4 regions of the Pseudomonas migulae genome follow, and region 2 is predicted to be linked to each of the others. Evidence: predicted binding sites of a transcription regulator. Region 2 holds the regulator's gene; each other region holds the start of a gene.

Region 1 (5,407 bases), 1.0 Mb from region 2:
GGTGGCAGCCTGGTCGGTTTCGCTTTGTTGGCCAAGCATGCCGTGACGCACCTCGTTCATGCTCGAGGCCAGGCGTGCCGCGCCGACATCCAGTTGCCGGGCGGTGCTGGCGACAGTGTTCACCACCCGCTGATAACCGGCCTGCATGGCGTTGAACGCGCCGGCCATCTGCCCCACCTCGTCGGTGCAGGCCAGGGGCACACGGGCGGACAGGTCACCGGTTTTCTCAACGTGGAGCATCACGTCTTTCAAGGTGTTGAGCTGGCTGAGCAGAAAACGGATCAACAGTTGCGACGCGCCGAGCATCGCCAGCATCAGGATGAGAACCGCCACGGCGTAGTTGGCGAAACGCTCGCCAAACACTTGGCTCAGGCTCGGGCCATGAGCGATCACCGCCACTTGCTGGCCATTGGCCCGCGTGAGCACTTCAGCGCCCATCAGCGGGTTGTCGCCGAACAGCGGCATCGAGTTGATCTCGACCCAGCCGTTGGCATCCGCCAGCTCCAGCAGGGGTTGCTCGTTCAGCAACGGCGCCTGCCCACGACTGAACGTCAGCAGGTTATCGGCCTTGGGAAGCGTTTGCCCGGCAGGCCAGGCGTTGAGCAATCGTGCCTGCGCCTGAGCAGACGCTTGAGACGCATGACTGCGGGCCTGCTGCTCGAGTTGCACGGCGTACAGCACCAACAACAGGGTGGTGACGAAGGCGACAGCGTTGACCGCCCAGAATTTATATTTCAGCGAGATGTTGCTAAGCCAGGCACCCATGGAGGTCTTCTCTGATAGCGGAAACAGCATTGGCAAGGTGCCAGCATTGTGCCGCTAGCCAAGGCGCCGGATCTTGATATGCGTCAACATTCCCGACCGTGCTCACACGCAGCAATTACAGGGCGTAATGCGCTATCCTTCGCGCCTTCAAAATTCCCTCGCTACAGGATTCCGCCCCATGAAAGCCGCACTCGTCGAACTCATCAGCAAAATCAGCTCCGGGTGCATGAGCGAAGACGAAATCCTCAAGGTCGCTGATGAAGCGGCCCAGGCCTACGCCGATCCAGAGGCTTTTCTGACGGCCAATCCGGACATCAACTACGACGACACCTTCCCGATTCCGTTGGGCGAGTGGGTCGTCGTCGGCAGCCTGCCGGAAACCGTGCTGTTCCAGGCCGATACCTACGTGGACCTGTTCGCGCAGATCGTCGCGTCGTTCGGCCCGGGCGTGGATTTCAATATCAAACCCAAGCAACTGGCCAAGACCGAAGCCCTGACCGCGCTCAATCGCATCCAGGTGCAGATGGGCAGCATGAACAAGGAAAACGGCGGTTACACGCTGATGAACTTCAGCCAGTTGCTGGACGACGAACTGCAAGTGGTGCTGGTCTTTGGCAACGACGTGCCGCGCGTGCTTGAGTTGTGCGCCGAGGTCGGCATTGCGGCCGCGCCTTCCCTGGAAGCCCTGAAAGTGGCTATCCACGTTTGAAGGAATAAAACGGAACCCTCGCAGGGGCCGGCTATCCTAAGACTGCACATCACTCTTAGGGAGCGACACCATGGGATCCACGTTCAACGGCCTGATTGGCCTGATCATTCTTGCCCTGGACATCTGGGCAATCATCAACGTGCTGAAAAGTGGCGCCGACACCGGGATGAAAATCGTCTGGGTCCTGCTGATCCTGCTGCTGCCGGTCCTGGGCCTGATCATCTGGGCCATCGCCGGGCCACGGGGCAATGTCCGGATCTGAATACTCACTCACGGTCGACACATTTCCCTTGTGGGAGCGGGCTTGCTCGCGAAAGCGGTGTATCAGTAAAAGTTAATGTCAACTGACACGACGCCTTCGCGAGCAAGCCCGCTCCCACATTGCTCTGTGTGTACTTCGATGACGAAGGTTCGACCTGTCATCTTCCGCGACGTAGAATGCGCGCCTTTCCCGGGCAATCGAGCTGATCGATTGGCCATCATGGGCGGGTAACCGTCCGTTGCCACCCGCATTCATCGGAGCACTTCCCATGAGCAACACCCCAACCAGCGAGTACCTGGAAACCCTTTACGAAGGCTACGGCCAGCGTTTTCGCATGGAAAAACTGCTGCACGAAGTGCGCACCGAACATCAGCACCTGGTGATTTTCGAGAACCCGCGCATGGGTCGTGTCATGGCGCTGGACGGCGTGATCCAGACCACCGAAGCCGACGAATTCATCTACCACGAAATGCTCACCCACGTGCCGATCCTGGCGCACGGCAGTGCCAAGCGCGTGTTGATCATCGGTGGCGGCGACGGCGGCATGCTGCGTGAAGTGGCCAAACACGGTGGCGTCGAGCACATCACCATGGTCGAGATCGACGGCACCGTGGTCGATATGTGCAAGGAATTCCTGCCGAACCACTCCAAGGGTGCGTTCGATGATCCACGCCTGAACCTGGTGATCGATGACGGCATGCGCTTCGTCGCCACCACCACCGAAAAATTCGACGTGATCATCTCTGACTCCACCGACCCGATCGGTCCGGGCGAAGTGCTGTTCTCGGAAAACTTCTATCAGGCCTGCCGTCGCTGCCTGAACGAGGGGGGTATCCTGGTGACCCAGAACGGCACGCCGTTCATGCAGATCGAAGAAGTCAAAACCACCGCCGGCCGCCTGCGCAGCCTGTTCCCGGACTGGCACTTCTATCAGGCCGCCGTGCCGACCTACATCGGCGGTTCGATGACATTTGCCTGGGGCGCGACCAATACGGCCTATCGCAAACTGTCCCGCGAAACCCTGCAACAGCGCTTCGCCGGCAGCGGCATCATCACCCGCTACTACAACCCGGAAATCCACATCGGCGCGTTTGCCTTGCCGCAATACGTGCTGCAAGCGATCAACAAGCCAAGCAACGACTAAACTAAAGAAGTACGCATACCCCAATGTGGGAGCGGGCTTGCTCGCGAATGCGGTGTACCAGTTGACCTGTGTATTGACTGATACACCGCATTCGCGAGCAAGCCCGCTCCCACAAGGCCCTGTGGTTTTCATGGTTGCGTGTGGTAATCCGTTTGAACGATCACTCTGGCCAAAAGTCCAGATAGGTGTAAGCCCATTTGCGGGTTTGTTCGAGGAGGCACTGATGCAAAAGTGGAAGATCACTTTCGTGGATGATCACGGCGAAACAGTCGACGAAGTCTTTGAGTGCGACGAATGCCCGGACAACGAGCACGCCGCCAAACTCATCAAGGCCCGGCTCCTTCCTGTCGCTGCCGAACTGGATCTGAATGATCTGGAGGGGCGCACTGTTGATGCGAGCGTCAAGAATCTCAAGACGCAGAACAGCATACAAATCCTCGGCATTACTCCCGTCTGAAACACCCTCTGGCACACTCGTGAAACACCAGGCCTTGGCAGCGGCGCTTACTTGAGGCTACTCTGCAAGCGAGATCAGCGATTGGATCGCTAAGGTCTGGTCTTGTCAGCTACATGCTTGTTTCCCATCGGCAACGTGGTTGCCGCAGTGCTTGCACCATTCGGTTGCGGGCGTCGGGAGTACGGAAAGTCTATCCATCGGTTTGAGGAGGACGTTTCATGAGCACAGCCTATCAAGAAGACATCAGCAGCTCGGTGCTGCGCCGCATGAAAGAAGGCGGTTTTGACTTTTCACGATTCCATCCGATCGAGTTCTACGCCATTTTCCCGGACGAGGAGCGGGCACGCAGGGCGGCAGGGCATTATTCCGGCGAATCCATGAATGCACAGATCAGCGTACGCGACGACGGCGCTTGGGCCCTGGAACTGAGTAAAGTGATGTCCGCCACCTATGACGGCATCGGCGACTTTGAGCAGGACTTCGAGGCAGTGGTCGAACCTTTGGGCGGCATCATTGAAGGATGGGGCGTCAAGCAGGAGGTACGAGGGCTACTCGCATAACACTATGAACAGCGACAACATCCACTAACGGCTGACCTTCGGGTTGGCCGTTTTCGTTTGTGCCGATATTGAAGCCGAACTTTGCTGTTTGTAGGAGCGAGGATTGCCCGCGAAGGGTCCTCCCGATCACAGAAAAAGCCACCGGCTACGCCCTTATCCTTTCTCTCCACAAATCCCGAAACAAAAAAAAGCCGCCTGAGCAAGGCGGCTAAAAGGGAAGTTCGATGCGCATTTCCAGCGAATGCGCCGATTATCCTCAGCCACGGCCGGGCAGTGAAATCAACTCTGGCTATGCTGGTGATAGGCGAAAGCATTGCTTCGCAATGAAGCGGGGGCGATCAGGTTGGGGCATTTACCGCACAGGAATGGTGCGGTGGGTGCGCGACGAATATCCAACCGATTGATATCAAAGCGTTTATGCCGATGGCACGGGCCTTGCGAAGGCCTGTATGTCCGGGTGACAAGGAGTACGGCATGATCCGCACCTATTTTGATGAGATGTACGATGCCGGCGGCCAGGTCCGCCCGCATTATCGGGAGTTTGCCCGTTGGCTGGCCGAGACGCCTGACGAACTTCTGGCCCAACGGCGACGCGAGGCCGATCTGTTGTTTCATCGCGCCGGGATTACTTTCACGCTCTACGGGGACGAGCAGGGGACAGAGCGCCTGATTCCTTTCGATACCATTCCGCGCAGCATCCCCGCCAGCGAATGGCGGATCGTCGAACGCGGCTGCATCCAGCGGGTCAAGGCGCTGAACATGTTCCTCGCCGACCTCTATCACGAGCAACGCATCATCAAGGCCGGCATCATCCCGGCCGAGCAAGTGCTGGCCAACGAGCAGTACCAGTTGGCGATGCAAGGCCTGGACCTGCACCGGGATATCTACTCGCACATCTCCGGCGTCGACCTGGTGCGCGATGGCGACGGCACGTACTACGTGCTCGAAGACAACCTTCGTACACCGAGCGGCGTGAGCTACATGCTCGAAGACCGCAAGATGATGATGCGGCTGTTCCCCGAACTGTTTTCGGCTCAGCGCATCGCCCCGATCGACCACTATCCGAACCTGTTGCTCGATACCCTGAAAAGCTCCAGCCCGATCGATAACCCTAGCGTCGTGGTGCTGACGCCGGGGCGCTTCAACAGTGCGTTTTTCGAGCATGCGTTTCTCGCTCGGGAAATGGGCGTCGAACTGGTGGAAGGCGCGGACCTGTTTGTGCGTGACGACAAGGTGTTCATGCGCACCACGGACGGGCCGAAAGCGGTCGACGTGATCTACCGTCGCCTCGACGATGCGTTCCTCGATCCGCTGGCGTTCAACCCCGACTCGATGCTCGGCGTGCCGGGGCTGTTGTCGTCCTACCGCTCGGGCAACGTGGTGCTGGCGAATGCCATCGGCACCGGGGTGGCGGACGACAAATCGGTGTATCCGTTTGTCACGGACATGATCCGTTTCTACCTCGATGAAGAACCGATCCTGAAGAACGTGCCGACGTTCCAGTGTCGCA
Region 2 (5,407 bases):
GCGATCAAGCATGCTTGCGATCTGGCGGAGCAATTCAAGGTGCGCATCGGTAGCGGCTTCCGGGACCAGCAGAACGAACAGCAGGTCAACCGGGGCGCCGTCGATGGCGTCGAAATCGATGGGAGCATCCAGGTGCATCAAGGCACTGATCGGCGAGGTGCAGCCTTTCAGGCGGCAGTGGGGGATGGCGATGCCGTTACCAAAACCGGTCGAGCCCAGTTTTTCACGGGCAATCAAAGCCTCGAAGACATCTTGCATCTCCAGATCCGGCACTTCTTTATGGATAAGGTTGGCAATTTGCTCGAGGGCTTTCTTTTTGCTGCCGCCCGGCACGTTCACGAGGGAACGGCCGGGGGTCAGGATGCTTTCAAGTCGGATCATGGGTTGGGAGTGTTAACGACCGGTCGCGCCCTGGAGGAGGCTCTGGGTCTTTTCCTTATGCTTTTTGAGTTGTTTATCCAGCTTGTCGGTCAGCGCGTCGATCGCCGCGTACATATCGGTATGTTCCGCGTTTGCGACCACTTCATTGCCGGGAATATGCAGCGTGGCTTCGATTTTCTGCTTCAGCTTCTCGACCGTCATCGTGACCTGCACGTTGGTGATCTTGTCGAAATGCCGTTCTAATCGTTCGAGTTTTTCGCCGATGTAGGTGCGAAGAGGTTCGGTCACTTCCAGTTGGTGTCCACTGATGTTGACTTGCATACAGCTTCTCCTTCGTTGCCAGTGCATAAAGCGGTAGATCAGATGATCTACCACTGGAACGCTGTGGCGTGGCTCTACATCAACCGCTTGCGTTCGCTCGAAGGCGCGATCCCGAGGGATTCGCGGTACTTGGCGACGGTGCGGCGAGCCACCTGAATGCCTTGTGCCTCCAGTAAACCAGCGATCTTGCTGTCACTCAACGGCTTTTTCTGATTTTCCGCCGCAACCAGTTTTTTGATGATCGCGCGGATCGCCGTGGACGAGCATTCGCCGCCTTCGGAGGTGCTGACATGGCTGGAGAAAAAGTATTTCAGCTCATATATGCCCCGAGGGGTATGCATGAATTTTTGCGTGGTCACCCGGGAAATCGTCGATTCGTGCATGCCCACCGCTTCAGCGATGTCATGCAGTACCAGCGGTTTCATCGCTTCGTCGCCGTATTCCAGAAAACCGCGTTGATGCTCGACGATCTGGGTGGCAACTTTCATCAGCGTTTCGTTACGGCTCTGCAGGCTCTTGATGAACCAGCGGGCTTCTTGTAGCTGATTGCGCATGAAGGTGTTGTCGGCGCTGGTGTCGGCGCGGCGCACAAAACCGGCGTACTGGGCGTTGACCCGCAGCCGCGGTACCGATTCCTGGTTCAGTTCTACCAGCCAGCGCTCGTTGTCCTTGCGCACGATCACGTCGGGAACGACGTATTCGGCTTCACTGGACTCGATCTGCGAGCCAGGACGCGGGTTGAGGCTCTGGACCAGTTCAATGACCTGGCGCAGTTCATCTTCCTTGAGCTTCATGCGGCGCATCAGCTGGCTGTAGTCGCGGCTGCCGAGCAAATCGATATAGTCGGTGACCAGGCGCTTGGCCTCGGCCAGCCAGGGTGTCTTGGCGGGCAGCTGGCGCAATTGCAGCAGCAGGCATTCACCGAGGTTGCGGGCGCCGATGCCGGCCGGTTCGAACTGCTGGATGCGGTGCAGGACGGCTTCGATCTCGTCCAGTTCGATGTCGAGTTCCGGGTCGAAGGCTTCGAGGATTTCCTCGAGGGTTTCGTCCAGGTAGCCCTGATTGTTGATGCAATCGATCAGGGTCACGGCGATCAGGCGATCGGTGTCGGACATCGGCGCCAGGTTCAGTTGCCACAGCAGATGGCTCTGCAGGCTTTCACCGGCCGATGTGCGGGTGGTGAAATCCCACTCGTCGTCATCGTTGCTCGGCAGGCTGCTGGCGCTGGTCTGATAGACGTCTTCCCAGGCAGTGTCGACGGGCAGTTCGTTGGGAATGCGCTCGTTCCAGTCGCCCTCGTCGAGGTTGTCCACCGTCGGGGCGGTTTCCTGGTAGGAGGGTTCCGAAACATCGGCGTTGGGTTGCTGTTCGGCTTTGTCGGCCAAGGGGTCGGCGTTATCGAAGTCGTCGCCTTCTTCCTGGCGTTCGAGCATCGGATTGGACTCCAGGGCTTCCTGGATTTCCTGTTGCAGGTCCAGGGTCGACAATTGGAGCAGGCGGATGGCCTGTTGCAGCTGCGGTGTCATCGTCAGCTGCTGGCCCATTCTCAAGACTAGCGATGGTTTCATGGCAGGGGCTTAACACCTTATTCGCCGGCGCACATGCGCCATCCACTACAGGGCGCCGAAGCGCCAAACATAAGCAAATTATATGCCCGAAACTGCAGCGTTTGCCTAGAGCGCTGTAACAATAAAAAAGTATTGATTTTTTATCGCGGCGAGCGCTCGGACAACCAGCCAGACACCTCAGCGCTTACAGGCGGAACTCGTGGCCCAGATACACTTCCTTGACCAGGTCGTTGGCCAGGATGGTGGCAGAGTCACCTTCGGCGATCAGCTGGCCATCGTTGACGATGTAGGCGGTTTCGCAGATGTCCAGTGTTTCACGGACGTTGTGGTCAGTGATCAGCACGCCAATGCCCTTGGCCTTGAGGTGGTAGATGATCTGCTTGATGTCGCCCACGGAAATCGGGTCCACACCGGCGAAGGGTTCGTCGAGGAGGATGAATTTCGGGTTGGTCGCCAGAGCGCGGGCGATTTCCACGCGGCGGCGTTCACCACCGGACAGGCTCATGCCGAGGTTGTCCCGGATGTGGCTGATGTGGAATTCCTGCAGCAGGCTTTCCAGCTCTTTGCGACGATCGGCCTTGTCGAGTTCCTTGCGCGTCTCGAGGATGGCCATGATGTTATCGGCGACCGAGAGTTTGCGGAAGATCGACGCTTCTTGCGGAAGATAGCCGATACCCGCCTTCGCACGACCGTGCATCGGCTGGTGGCTGACGTCCAGATCGTCGATCAGGACGCGCCCCTGATCAGCCTGGACAAGCCCGACGATCATGTAGAAGCATGTGGTCTTGCCGGCGCCGTTCGGACCAAGCAGGCCGACGATCTGACCGCTGTCGATGGACAGGCTGACGTCGCGCACGACCTGGCGGCTCTTGTAGCTCTTGGCCAGATGCTGAGCTTTCAGAGTTGCCATTAAGGGGCCTTTTGCTCTTCGGTTTTCTTTTTCGGCTGGATCACCATGTCGATGCGCGGACGCGACTCGGTCACGTTGGTGCCTGTGGCACGGCCGGCGCTGGCGAGTTTTTTGTTGGTGTCGTAGACGATTTTCTCGCCTTGAGTGACGTTACCGTCTTTATCGACAACTTTGGCGCGATCGATCAGCACGACGCGGTCTTGCGAAGCGTGATACTGGATGGTCACACCCCAGCCCTGAACCGGCTTGGTGTCGCCCGCCGTTTGCAGTTGTTCGAAATAGGCGAGGTTGCCCACCGAAGTCACCACGTCGATGTCGCCGGCAGCGGTGCGGGTCATGGTCACAGTATTGCCTTTAACGATCATCGAGCCCTGGGTGATGATCACGTCACCTTTATAGGTGGCAATGCCATTCTTGTCGTCCAGTTGGGCATCGTCGGCCTGGATGCGGATAGGCTGCTGTTGATCGTTCGGCAGAGCCCAGGCGCTCACGCTTCCCAGTGCTGCGCCCAGACCGAGCAAAATAGGGAGAGTTTTAACGAGCCTCATACTGTCCTCTTACGTTCGATAGCAGGTGTATCCTGCTTTCTTTCAAATACGCTTTCATTCCCTTGCCAGTCGAGACACCACCAGCGCCGTCGATTCTAACGGGTTGATCGGTCTGCGCATATTGCTGCTGCGGGAACACTGTCATGCGGGTGGTGGTAATCAGGGTCTTGCGGTTTTTCTCGTCGAAACGCGTGATGCGCACCGAGTCGATCAGCTCGACCTGGGTGCCATCCGGATTGACTTCGCCGTGCTCGCTCTGGACGTGCCAGGGGAACTGGGTGCCGCGGAACAGGTTCAGGTCCGGATTGGTCAACAGCGTCACTTCGGTCGCCTTCAGGTGTTCAACCTTGTCGGACGTCATTTCGTACTGCAGTTTGCCGTCCGGCAAGTACTGCACGCTGTGGGCGTTGAGTGCGTAATAGTCGATCGCGCTTTCATCGACCTTTGCCACTGGCTGGTCGAGGAAGCGTTCCGGGCTGATGTTCCAATAGCCGACCGCCGCAAAAATCGCTGCGATGCAACCGAACATCAGGATGTTGCGAAATTTCTTGCTCAGCATAGTTGGCTCACAGGTACGCGGCGTTGGCCGCATCGAGGCGGCCCTGGGCGCGCAGGATCAATTCGCAGAATTCGCGGGCGGCACCCTCGCCGCCACGGGCCTGGGTGATGCCATGGGCGTGTTCACGCACGAAACTGGCGGCGTTGGCCACTGCCATGCCCAGGCCGACGCGGCGAATCACCGGCAGGTCTGGCAGGTCGTCACCGAGGTAGGCGACTTGCTCATAGCTTAGGTTGAGTTGGGCGAGAAGTTCGTCCAGTACCACCAGTTTATCTTCGCGCCCCTGATACAGGTGGGGAATGCCGAGGTTCTTCGCCCGTCGCTCGACCACCGGGGTCTTGCGGCCGCTGATGATAGCGGTCTGTACGCCGGCTGCCATCAACATCTTGATGCCCTGGCCGTCGAGCGTGTTGAAGGTCTTGAATTCGCTGCCGTCTTCAAGGAAGTACAGGCGCCCGTCGGTCAGGACACCATCGACGTCGAATACCGCCAGCTTGATCTGTTTGCCGCGTTGCAGCAGGTCCGTGCTCATTACATTACTCCCGCGCGCAGCAAGTCGTGCATGTTCAAGGCGCCGACCGGACGGTCTTCGCTGTCGACCACGACCAGCGCGTTGATTTTATGGTCTTCCATGATTTTCAGGGCCTCGGCGGCGAGCATTTCGGCGCGGGCAGTCTTGCCGTGGGCAGTCATGACCTGGTCGATCGTGGCGCTGTGAATATCGATGCTGCGATCCAGGGTACGGCGCAAATCACCGTCGGTGAAGATCCCGGCGAGCTTGCCGTCGGTTTCCAGAATAACGGTCATGCCCAGGCCCTTGCGGGTCATTTCCATCAGCGCGTCCTTGAGCAGGGTGCCGCGCTGCACCTGCGGCAGTTCCTGCCCGGCGTGCATGACGTTTTCCACTTTCAACAGCAGGCGTCGACCCAGCGCGCCACCGGGGTGGGAAAAGGCGAAGTCTTCAGCGGTAAAGCCGCGGGCTTCGAGCAACGCAACGGCCAGGGCATCGCCCATGACCAGGGCAGCGGTGGTCGACGACGTCGGGGCCAGGTTCAACGGGCAGGCCTCATGCTCGACGTGCACGTTGAGGTTGACCTCGGCAGCCTTGGCTAGCGGGGAG
Region 3 (5,407 bases), 1.1 Mb from region 2:
GGCTGCCGAAAACCCTCGACACCGACCGCGCGCTGCAACTGCTTGAGGGTGCGGTCGAGGATGATTTTCTGGCGCGCCGGGATCAGGCGATTCTTGAGCTGTTCTACTCCTCAGGCTTGCGCCTGTCGGAGCTGACAGGGCTCAATCTCGATCAACTGGACCTGGCCGACGGCATGGTCCAGGTGCTCGGCAAAGGCAGCAAGACCCGGTTATTGCCAGTGGGCAAAAAGGCCCGCGAAGCACTGGAGTTGTGGTTGCCATTGCGGGCCATGACCAACCCGACGGACGACGCGGTGTTCGTCAGCCAGCAAGGCCGGCGCCTCGGTCCCCGGGCGATTCAGGTGCGGGTCAAGGCGGCTGGCGAACGCGAACTGGGGCAAAACCTCCATCCGCACATGTTGCGTCACTCCTTCGCCAGCCATCTGCTGGAGTCTTCGCAAGACCTGCGCGCCGTGCAAGAACTGCTCGGCCACTCGGACATCAAGACCACCCAGATCTACACCCATCTGGACTTCCAGCACCTGGCGACGGTCTACGACAGCGCCCATCCACGGGCCAAACGCATTAAGGGCGATGATTCATGACCATCCAATTGATCACCTTCGACCTCGACGACACCCTGTGGGACACCGCCCCGGTCATCGTCAGCGCCGAAGCCGTACTGCGCGAATGGCTGACCGAACATGCACCGAATCTAGGCGCAGTGCCGGTGGAGCATTTGTGGGCGATTCGCGAGCGTATTCTGAGCAGCGAACCGGGGCTCAAACACCGGATCAGTGCGTTGCGTCGGCGGGTACTTTTTCATGCGCTGGAAGAGGCCGGTTACGACCATGGTCAGGCGTCCGACCTGGCTGACCAGAGTTTTGAAGTATTCCTGCATGCGCGGCATCAGCTCGAAGTATTTCCCGACGTCGAGCCGACTCTGGAGGTTCTGGCCAAGCACTACGCGCTGGGCGTGGTCACCAACGGCAACGCCGATGTGCGCCGGTTAGGGCTGGCGGATTACTTCAAGTTTGCGTTGTGCGCCGAAGACATCGGCATCGCCAAACCGGATGCGCGACTGTTTCATGAAGCCCTGCAGCGTGGCGGCGCGATCGCCGAGACGGCGGTGCATATCGGCGATCATCCGGGTGATGACATTGCCGGCGCGCAGCAGGCCGGTTTGCGGGCAATCTGGTTTAACCCGCAGGGTAAATTGTGGGAGGCGCAGCGATCGCCGGATGCCGAGATTCGCAGCCTGACCGAATTGCCGGCGTTGCTGGCGCGGTGGAATTCGGCTTCGTAGCGCCTTCGGAATTGCCTTCGCGGGCAAGCCTCGCGCCTACAGGGTTTGTGTCGCTCACATCGTTGGTGTACGACACAAACCCTGTAGGAGCGAGGCTTGCCCGCGAAGAACGATAACGCGGTCTTCCTGCTTCATCACCCATGAAAAAGCCCGCAGCGACGGCGGGCTTTTTCAGCAAGCAGGAAGCAAGCGCTTAGATAGGCCGGCTGCCGTACTTGTTGTCAGGCTTCTTGGGAGGATCGGCGACCACATTGGCCTCCACTTCCTGCACCTTGCCGCCCTTGGCCAGGAACTCTTCCATGGCCTTGGCCAAGGCATCGCGTTCCTTGTTTTTTGCTTCGACGCTCGGCAGCTCATCGACCGATACCGCAGCCTTGGCCTTGCCTTTAGCCGTCGGAACGGGCGCTTCGCCGCCGTCGTCTTCAACGACGTCGTCCGTCGCTGCTTCCAGGCCTTCTTCGGTTTCGTCGTCGTCGCCTACTTCGAGGTCGTCGTTTTCCAGATCATCGTCGCTCATGTTCTACCTCATGACTTGCGAAAAGCAGATTAGTTATAGCCCAGCTTCACCGTCTGTCGACAGCCGCCGGAAAAATTCAATAACCACTGGTGACCAGCGGTTCATGCCTCTTCACCGTGCAAGGTGGCAAGGACTTTACGGGCACCGCCATGATCACGGTGCTCGCCCAGATAAACGCCTTGCCAGGTCCCCAACGCCAGTCGGCCTGCCGAAACCGGCAAACTGAGCTGACAGCCAAGCACGCTGGCCTTGAAATGCGCCGGGAGGTCGTCCAGGCCTTCGTCGTTATGCTCATAGCCGTCTGTTCCTTGTGGGATCAGACGATTGAAAAATCGTTCGAAGTCGCGACGTACCGCCGGATCGGCGTTCTCGTTGATGGTCAACGACGCCGAGGTATGCTGCAGCCACAAATGCAACAGACCGACCCGACACGCCTTGATTTCAGGCAGGCCGGCGAGTAACTCGTCCGTTACCAGATGAAAGCCCCGGGGCCTCGCCCGCAGGGTAATCAGAGTCTGTTGCCACATACAGTTCTCCGCACGTTCGGGGCGCATTCTAGCGCGCTCTGGGAAAAAACAAAGGCCCTAATATTCCTTCAATCATGTAAGCCATTGGCCGCAGAAAAACGCCCGTCGTAAACGCCCCTGAACGTGTACGAAAAAACCTTTCAGCAGTTCCTTCACTGACAAATTCCAGACAAAAAAATGCCCGGCAAGCCGGGCAAATTTTTATGCGCGTGCTTACAAGTTGTAGCCGCGTTCGTTGTGGAGTGCCAGATCGATACCGACGGCCTCTTCTTCTTCAGTGATACGCAAGCCCATGACGGCGTCCAGTACCTTGAGAATGATGTAGGTGACGATCGCGGTGTAGATCACCGTGAAGCCCACACCTTTGCACTGAATCCAGACTTGTGCGGCGATGTCGGTGACGGTGCCGAAGCCACCCAGCGACGGTGCAGCGAACACACCGGTCAGGATCGCGCCGAGGATACCGCCGATGCCGTGCACACCGAAGGCGTCCAGGGAGTCGTCATAACCGAGTTTGCGTTTCAGGGTGGTGGCGCAGAAGAAACACACTACGCCCGCTGCCAGACCGATCACCAGCGCGCCCATCGGGCCCACGGTGCCAGCGGCTGGCGTGATGGCGACCAGACCGGCCACCACACCCGACGCGATACCCAGTGCACTTGGTTTACCGTGGGTGACCCACTCGGCGAACATCCAGCCCAGTGCGGCGGCAGCCGTTGCGATCTGAGTCACCAGCATCGCCATACCGGCGGTGCCGTTGGCCGCTGCAGCGGAACCGGCGTTGAAACCGAACCAGCCCACCCACAGCATCGCAGCGCCCATCAGGGTGTAACCGAGGTTGTGCGGCGCCATCGGGGTGGTCGGGAAGCCTTTACGCTTGCCGAGCACGATGCACGCCACCAGACCGGCCACACCGGCGTTGATGTGCACCACGGTGCCGCCGGCGAAGTCGAGAACGCCCCAATCCCACATCAGGCCGCCGTTGCCGGACCAGACCATGTGCGCGATCGGTGCATACACCAGGGTGAACCAGATGCCCATGAAGATCAGCATCGCGGAGAATTTCATCCGCTCGGCGAAAGCACCGACGATCAGCGCAGGGGTGATGATGGCGAAGGTCATCTGGAAGGTGATGAACACCGCCTCAGGGAACAGCGCCGCAGGACCGGTCAGGCTCGATGGCGTGACACCGGCGAGGAACGCCTTGCCCATGCCGCCGAAGAACGAGTTGAAGTTGACGACGCCCTGCTCCATGCCCGTGGTGTCGAACGCGATGCTGTAGCCATAAATGACCCACAGGATGCTGATCAGACCGGTAATGGCGAAGCACTGCATCATCACGGAAAGAATGTTTTTGGAGCGAACCATGCCGCCGTAGAACAGCGCGAGGCCGGGAATGGTCATGAACAGCACGAGGGCTGTAGAGGTCAGCATCCAGGCGGTATCGCCGGAATTGAGGACTGGGGCCGCCACTTCGTCTGCCGCCAAAGCAAGGCTGGGCATTACGATGGACAACAGGGCTCCTAGCCCTGCGAATTTACGCAGAGTCATATTGTTTTCTCCTGGGGCGTTGGGTTTGTGGCGGCTTAGATTGCGTCGGTATCGGTTTCGCCGGTACGGATGCGAATCGCCTGTTCCAGATTGACCACGAAGATCTTGCCGTCACCGATCTTGCCGGTGTTGGCCGCCTTGGTTATCGCCTCGATAACCCGGTCCAGATCCTTGTCGTCAATGGCGACATCGATCTTCACCTTAGGCAGGAAATCGACCACGTATTCCGCGCCGCGATACAGCTCGGTGTGACCCTTCTGCCGACCGAAGCCTTTGACTTCAGTAACGGTAATGCCCTGCACGCCGATCTCGGACAACGACTCGCGCACGTCGTCCAATTTGAACGGCTTGATGATGGCAGTGACTAGCTTCATGAAAACTCTCTCCCGAATTGGTGGACTTGCCCCAGGAAAACAAACCCGACTCAAGTCTAAGCGCAGTGCCTGGCTTTGTAACGCATCGTCGGCCTTACCTGCCCGTCCGACGCCAGCTAACCGCTCCGCACGAAACACTTCCCCGTTCCGCTTGGCGCACTGCATTCGTCACAGCGACTGCATCAGTGCATGGGTTACGACTGACTAAGCAGAAAGCTTGCCATCTCGCCAAAAGCCCCTGATATCAAGCGCTTGCCTGCAACGGCGAGCGGCTGCGCCTGAATGCCCGATGCGTAACGCACAACAACAGTGCGGAGCCGTCCGTCCGCATGCGCGAAAAGCGTGCATCCCTGCGGTCGGGATTGACTATAGACACTGCGTGATACACTGCCCGCCATTGTTTTCAGGACATTTCCCATGCTCGCGCCCAAAGACTTCCTCGACGCCCTGACCGGCACCGCCTCCCGCCTCTTCAGTGGCGACACCCCGCTGCCGAAAAGCGAAATCGAAAGCCAGTTCAAGGCGTTGCTGCAGAGCGGCTTCAGCAAGCTGGATCTGGTGAGTCGGGAAGAGTTTGATAGCCAGATGGTCGTGCTGGCACGCACCCGGGCACGGCTGGAAGCGCTTGAAACGAAGGTCGCGGAGCTGGAAGCAAAGCTGAATCCGCCGGCCGAATAACACTTCTGTAAAACGCGATCCCTGTGGGAGCGGGCTTGCCCGCGAATGGGTCGCCTCGGTCTACCAGCCATCCCCCACTGGACAGGCCACCCCTGTAGGAGCTGCCGCAGGCTGTGATCTTTTGATCTTCAGCCCCGCAAAAATCGCGGCACCTTCCTACAACAAAACCACCGCCGTCCGATTGCGCCGCAATGCCCCGGTTCCTAAGCTCATCCAATGCTGAATGTTCAGCACTGGGTTTGGCGACCCGGAACCAAGCAATGCAGCGCACATCGTTCGATATCAGGTATTTCTTACCCGATTTCGAATTATGGCGGCTGTGTGTGGGAGACCTTAGGGTCTGCCGGAATTCGCTTGGCCGGTTCGCCAACCCGCACGCAGCTGCCACCCTTATTGTTTGGCGACGATAAGTGGCAGTCATCTACCAAGCGAAATTTGGGTACTGCTCGATGGACGAAAATTATCTAATCCCTCA
Region 4 (5,407 bases), 770 kb from region 2:
CGCCGATGTACGTCTTGGTGGTCTGGCGATCCACCAGGCGCTGCTCGGCGAGCTTCACGGCCTGGGGAATCGGCGTCAGGCCAAAGGCATCTTTATAGACGCCCACGCCAAGGTCGAATTTGCTCGGGTTCGGGTCCTGCGCATAGGCCTCCATCAGGCCGAGAATCGGGTCGCCGGGTACTCGACCTATGGCGTCGAAATGCATTATTTGCGGCCCTCGGCGTCCTTGGCTACTTCGTCAGTGCGCGCGGCCATGATGAAATCATTGCGGTGCAGGCCCTTGATGGAGTGGCTCCACCAGGTCACGGTGACTTTGCCCCATTCGGTCAGCAGGCCTGGGTGGTGACCTTCGGCCTCGGAGATTTCCCCGACCGCGTTGGTGAACGCCAGGGCGTGCTTGAAGTTCTTGAACAGGAAAACCTTTTCCAGCTGCATGATGCTGTCGCGAACTTCGATGTTCCAGTCAGGGATCTGCTTGATCAATACCGGCAGTTCTTCGTCGCTGACCTGAGGAGCGTCGGCGCGGCAGGCTTCGCAATGGGCTTGGTTCAATGTGGACATGGTGTGTTCCTGAAATCGAATTGTTGGAAATCGGCCGTCAGTGTCACCACGCTAAACCAAAGCGTCGGTTCCTGACAGGCTCACTTGATTCTAAAAGCTACGGATCACGCGGCTTTTGGTTTGGGCGGAAATTTCGGTGCGTGCAAACCCAACTGCATGCCTTGCTTGACCATGCCCATGATGTCTTCGTGGGCCAGATCGAACAGACGCTTGAGGTTCGGCAGGACAAAGTACAGCGGCTGCAGGATGTCGATGCGATACGGCGTGCGCATGCATTCCAGCGGATCGAATGCCTGATGCTCAGGTTCGTCCGACAGGCAGTAAACGGTTTCTTTCGGCGAGGAGAGAATGCCGCCGCCATAAATGCGCTGGCCTTGCGGGGTATCGACCAGGCCGAACTCGATGGTCATCCAGTACAGACGCGCCAGATAAACGCGTTCTTCCTTGGAAGCCTTGAGGCCGAGTTTGCCGTAGGTGTGGGTGAATTCAGCGAACCAGGGGTTGGTCAGCAGCGGACAGTGGCCAAAGATCTCGTGGAAAATGTCCGGTTCTTGCAGGTAATCCAGCTCTTCGCGGGTACGAATAAACGTCGCCACCGGAAACTGTTTGTTTGCCAGCAATTCGAAAAAGGTCTGGAAGGGAATCAGTGCGGGCACCCGGGCAACTTGCCAACCGGTGGTTTCACCGAGGACTTTGTTGATTTCGCCGAGTTGCGGAATGCGGTCGTGGGGCAGACCGAGTTTTTCGATACCGTCCAGGTATTCCTGGCACGCACGCCCTTCGATCACTTTCAGCTGGCGAGTGATCAGCGTGTTCCACACCGCGTGTTCTTCGGCGGGGTAGTCGATAAAACCTTGCGCATCGGGCTCGCGAGCCACGTATTGCGTCTGCTTCATGCTGCTCTCCTGCTAGGGGATTTCGTTCTTGTTATGTCCTGCTATGGACCTAGAAATACCTCAGGAATTGCGATGTTGCAGCACGTGAGGGCCGTAGTGCGTAGGAAAATTCGTCGGTTTTCGTAAAGTTTTCGTTACGGAAAGGCCGCTATGGCGCGGCGCTTGCGATTTCCGGGTTTGAAAAGGCGTGCAGGTGTCACATAATCTTGACGACTAACTTGGCCCCAACGCAGAAAAATCCTCGCGCGGGGCCTCGATCACTCCAGTTTCGGGCCTTTATATGCGTATCAAAGTCCACTGCCAGAACCGCATCGGCATCCTGCGCGACATTCTCAACTTGCTGGTCGAGTACGGAATCAACGTTGCCCGAGGTGAAGTGGGTGGGGAGTATGGCAACGCGATCTACCTGCATTGCCCGAACCTGATCAACATTCAGTTCCAGGCGTTGCGTCCGAAATTCGAATCGATTGCCGGTGTCTTTGGCGTCAAGCGCGTAGGGCTGATGCCCAGTGAGCGTCGGCACATGGAACTCAATGCGTTGCTCGGCGCGTTGGAATTTCCGGTGCTCTCGATCGACATGGGCGGTTCGATCGTCGCGGCCAACCGTGCGGCGGCGCAATTGCTCGGGGTGCGGGTGGATGAAGTGCCGGGGATTCCGTTATCGCGGTACGCCGAGGATTTCGATTTGCCGGAGCTGGTGCGCGCCAACAAGTCGCGGATCAACGGGCTGCGAGTCAAGGTGAAGGGCGATGTCTTTCTGGCCGACATCGCGCCGCTGCAATCCGAGCATGACGACAGCGAAGCCATGGCCGGCGCGGTGCTGACGCTGCATCGTGCCGACCGGGTCGGGGAGCGCATCTACAACGTGCGCAAACAGGAGCTGCGCGGGTTCGACAGTATCTTCCAGAGTTCGAAAGTGATGGCCGCCGTGGTTCGCGAAGCGCGACGCATGGCGCCACTGGACGCGCCGCTATTGATAGAAGGCGAAACCGGCACCGGTAAAGAATTGCTGGCGCGGGCCTGTCACCTGGCCAGTCCGCGGGGGCAGTCGCCGTTGATGGCGCTCAACTGCGCCGGTCTGCCGGAGTCGATGGCCGAGACCGAGTTGTTCGGCTACGGTCCCGGTGCATTCGAAGGGGCGCGGGCCGAGGGCAAGCTCGGGTTGCTGGAGCTGACGGCGGGGGGGACGTTGTTCCTCGATGGCGTGGGAGAAATGAGCCCGCGCTTGCAGGTGAAATTGCTGCGCTTCCTGCAGGACGGTTGCTTCCGTCGCGTAGGCAGTGATGAAGAGGTTTATCTGGACGTGCGAGTGATCTGCGCGACGCAGGTCGACCTGTCGGAGTTGTGCGCGCGAGGCGAGTTTCGCCAGGATTTGTATCACCGCTTGAACGTACTGTCGCTGCACATCCCGCCGCTGCGCGAATGCCTGGATGGCTTGACGCCGCTGGTGGAGCACTTCCTCGATCAGGCCAGTCGGCAGATCGGTTGCCCGCTGCCGAAACTGGCGCCGGCGGCCATGGAGCGGCTCAGTCATTACCATTGGCCGGGCAATGTCCGGCAGCTGGAAAACGTGCTGTTCCAGGCTGTTTCGTTGTGCGAGGGCGGCACGGTCAAGGCCGAGCATATCCGGTTGCCAGACTACGGTGTGCGTCAGCCGCTTGGCGACTTTTCACTCGAGGGCGGGCTGGACGAGATTGTCGGGCGCTTCGAGAAAGCGGTATTGGAGCGTTTGTATTCCGAGCATCCAAGCAGTCGGCAACTGGGCAAGCGGTTGGGGGTTTCGCATACGACCATTGCCAATAAGTTGCGTGAGTATGAGGTTGGCAAGACCGAGTCATGACCGACACTTGTTGTGATTGTGCTGGCCTCATCGCGGGCAAGCCCGCTCCCACAGGGATCTTCAATGGATTCAAAATCTGTGGGCGCCAGACAACTCTGTGGGAGCGGGCTTGCCCGCGATGAGGCCAGCACAGGCAGAACTCAGGTCAAGCCTTGCCACTTACCGGCATAACACCGCCGGTTTTTCGTCTTCGACACAATCCCCCATTACCCTCCGAACCCCTCAAGTCCTTTGTTTGCCGGGCCCCGCGCCGCCAGAAAAAAGTTGGTCTGCAAATTGCTTATGGCTCAGCAGTACAGCGGTGGGCGGCAAACGTCCGGCATGCAGAGGAAAGAGTGTGGACAAGTACCTTTATGTGGCAATGACCGGCGCCAGCCAGAATGCACTGGCGCAGAAGGCTCATGCGAACAACCTGGCGAACATCTCCACCAACGGTTTCCAGAAAGACCTGGAGCAGGCGCGTTCGATGCCGGTGTTCGGTGACAGCTTTCCGGCGCGTGCATTTGCCATGTCCGAACGTCCGGCCACCGACTTCTCTGCGGGCGCTCTGGTGGAAACCGGTCGCGACCTCGACGTCGCGGTGCAGGGCAACGGCTGGATCGCCGTGCAGAACCCGGACGGCGGCGAAAGCTACGTGCGCACCGGCAGCCTGAACGTCGACGCGCTGGGCGTATTGCGGGCCGGCAACGGTATGCCGGTGCTGGGCAATGGCGGGCCGATCTCCGTGCCACCCGAGCAGCAAATCGAAGTCGGCGAGGACGGCACCGTCAGCATCCGTGCGATGGGCGAAGGTCCGCGCGTGATGGCAGAAGTCGACCGCATCAAGCTGGTCAACCCGGATTTCAAGAACATGACCAAGGGCCTGGACGGTTCGATCCACACCAAGGACGGCCAGCCGGCGCAAGCCGATGCCAACGTCAAACTGGTGTCCGGGTTCCTTGAGTCGAGCAACGTCAATGCCGTGGAAGAGATGACTTCTGTGCTGGCCCTGGCCAAGCAGTTCGAATTGCACATCAAGATGATGAACACCGCCAAAGACGACGACCAGGCCATGGCTCGGGTCTTGCAGATCAGCTAATTATCAGAACGTCGCGCCGTAAAACAGGCGCACGAGGAGAATCGAATGCTTCCGGCTCTATGGGTTGCCAAAACAGGTCTGTCCGCCCAGGACACCAACCTGACCACCATTTCCAACAACCTGGCCAACGTGTCGACCACGGGTTTCAAACGTGACCGTGCCGAGTTCCAGGATTTGCTGTACCAGATCAAACGCCAGCCAGGCGCCCAGTCGACCCAGGACAGCGAACTGCCGTCGGGCCTGCAACTGGGTACCGGTGTGCGCATCGTCGGCACCCAGAAAAACTTCAACGCCGGTAGCCTGCAAACCACCGAGCAGCCGTTGGACATGGCCATCGACGGTCGCGGTTTCTTCCAGATCCTGCAGCCGGACGGCACCACGTCCTACACCCGTGACGGCACGTTCCACCTCGATTCCAACGGCCAGATCGTGAACGCCAGCGGCTTCGCCCTGGAGCCGGCCATTGTCATCCCGAACGACGCGCAGACCTTCACGGTCGGTCGCGACGGCACCGTGTCCATCACCATCGCCGGCAACCCGGCGTCCCAGGTGATCGGCAACCTGCAGACCGCCGACTTCATCAACCCGGCCGGCCTGCAAGCGGTGGGTAACAACCTGTTCCTGGAAACCGCCGCCAGTGGCGCGCCGCAAGTCGGTACGCCTGGCCTGGCCGGTTTCGGCACCACGCTGCAGAACACCCTGGAAACGTCCAACGTCAGCACCGTTGAAGAGATGGTCAACATGATCACCACTCAGCGCGCCTACGAGATGAACTCCAAGGTGATCTCCACCGCCGACCAGATGCTCTCGTTCGTAACGCAGAATCTGTAATCAAGTCTATGAGGCGGCCATGAGGTCGCCTGCAACACCGTGAGGTAGGGTCATGAATCGCTTTGTATCTGTTCTGGCACTGAGTGGAGTCGCCGCGCTGGCGGGTTGCGTCGGTCCGACGCCCAAGCCCAATGACCCTTACTACGCCCCGGTGTTGCCGCGTACGCCGTTGCCGGCTGCCGCGAACAACGGCTCGATCTA

The links. The regulator sigma-54, encoded in region 2, starts transcription at its own class of promoters, with help from an activator protein. The targets are predictions, from matches to a motif close to ANTGGCATNNANNTTGCTNT.
Positions count from the first base shown of each region.
Region 1: J2Y86_RS26830 (circularly permuted type 2 ATP-grasp protein) is a predicted target of sigma-54. The motif match lies at 4,320-4,339, and genes of this name have one in related genera.
Region 3: glnK (P-II family nitrogen regulator) is a predicted target of sigma-54. The motif match lies at 4,460-4,479, and genes of this name have one in related genera.
Region 4: J2Y86_RS25755 (flagellar basal body rod protein FlgF) is a predicted target of sigma-54. The motif match lies at 3,561-3,580, and genes of this name have one in related genera.

Region 1 is NZ_JALJWR010000001.1:5,836,630-5,842,036, forward strand. Features, by position in the region: gene J2Y86_RS26800 (methyl-accepting chemotaxis protein) at 1-765, opposite strand, end outside; gene J2Y86_RS26805 (hypothetical protein) at 944-1,474, shown strand; gene J2Y86_RS26810 (PLDc N-terminal domain-containing protein) at 1,545-1,736, shown strand; gene speE (polyamine aminopropyltransferase) at 2,005-2,880, shown strand; gene J2Y86_RS26820 (hypothetical protein) at 3,104-3,337, shown strand; gene J2Y86_RS26825 (ribonuclease E inhibitor RraB) at 3,556-3,897, shown strand; gene J2Y86_RS26830 (circularly permuted type 2 ATP-grasp protein) at 4,372-5,407, shown strand, end outside.
Region 2 is NZ_JALJWR010000001.1:4,840,337-4,845,743, forward strand. Features, by position in the region: gene ptsN (PTS IIA-like nitrogen regulatory protein PtsN) at 1-381, opposite strand, end outside; gene hpf (ribosome hibernation-promoting factor, HPF/YfiA family) at 394-702, opposite strand; gene J2Y86_RS22160 (RNA polymerase factor sigma-54) at 777-2,270, opposite strand; gene lptB (LPS export ABC transporter ATP-binding protein) at 2,455-3,180, opposite strand; gene lptA (lipopolysaccharide transport periplasmic protein LptA) at 3,180-3,728, opposite strand; gene lptC (LPS export ABC transporter periplasmic protein LptC) at 3,715-4,287, opposite strand; gene J2Y86_RS22180 (KdsC family phosphatase) at 4,295-4,819, opposite strand; gene J2Y86_RS22185 (KpsF/GutQ family sugar-phosphate isomerase) at 4,819-5,407, opposite strand, start outside.
Region 3 is NZ_JALJWR010000001.1:3,690,407-3,695,813, forward strand. Features, by position in the region: gene xerC (tyrosine recombinase XerC) at 1-584, shown strand, start outside; gene J2Y86_RS16955 (HAD family hydrolase) at 581-1,285, shown strand; gene sutA (transcriptional regulator SutA) at 1,479-1,802, opposite strand; gene J2Y86_RS16965 (secondary thiamine-phosphate synthase enzyme YjbQ) at 1,904-2,329, opposite strand; gene J2Y86_RS16970 (ammonium transporter) at 2,543-3,880, opposite strand; gene glnK (P-II family nitrogen regulator) at 3,916-4,254, opposite strand; gene J2Y86_RS16980 (accessory factor UbiK family protein) at 4,672-4,932, shown strand; partial or broken gene J2Y86_RS16985 (BRO-N domain-containing protein) at 5,382-5,407, shown strand, end outside.
Region 4 is NZ_JALJWR010000001.1:5,613,994-5,619,400, forward strand. Features, by position in the region: gene J2Y86_RS25735 (amino acid aminotransferase) at 1-205, opposite strand, end outside; gene J2Y86_RS25740 (4a-hydroxytetrahydrobiopterin dehydratase) at 205-561, opposite strand; gene phhA (phenylalanine 4-monooxygenase) at 666-1,457, opposite strand; gene J2Y86_RS25750 (sigma-54-dependent transcriptional regulator) at 1,738-3,297, shown strand; gene J2Y86_RS25755 (flagellar basal body rod protein FlgF) at 3,635-4,375, shown strand; gene flgG (flagellar basal-body rod protein FlgG) at 4,421-5,206, shown strand; gene flgH (flagellar basal body L-ring protein FlgH) at 5,259-5,407, shown strand, end outside.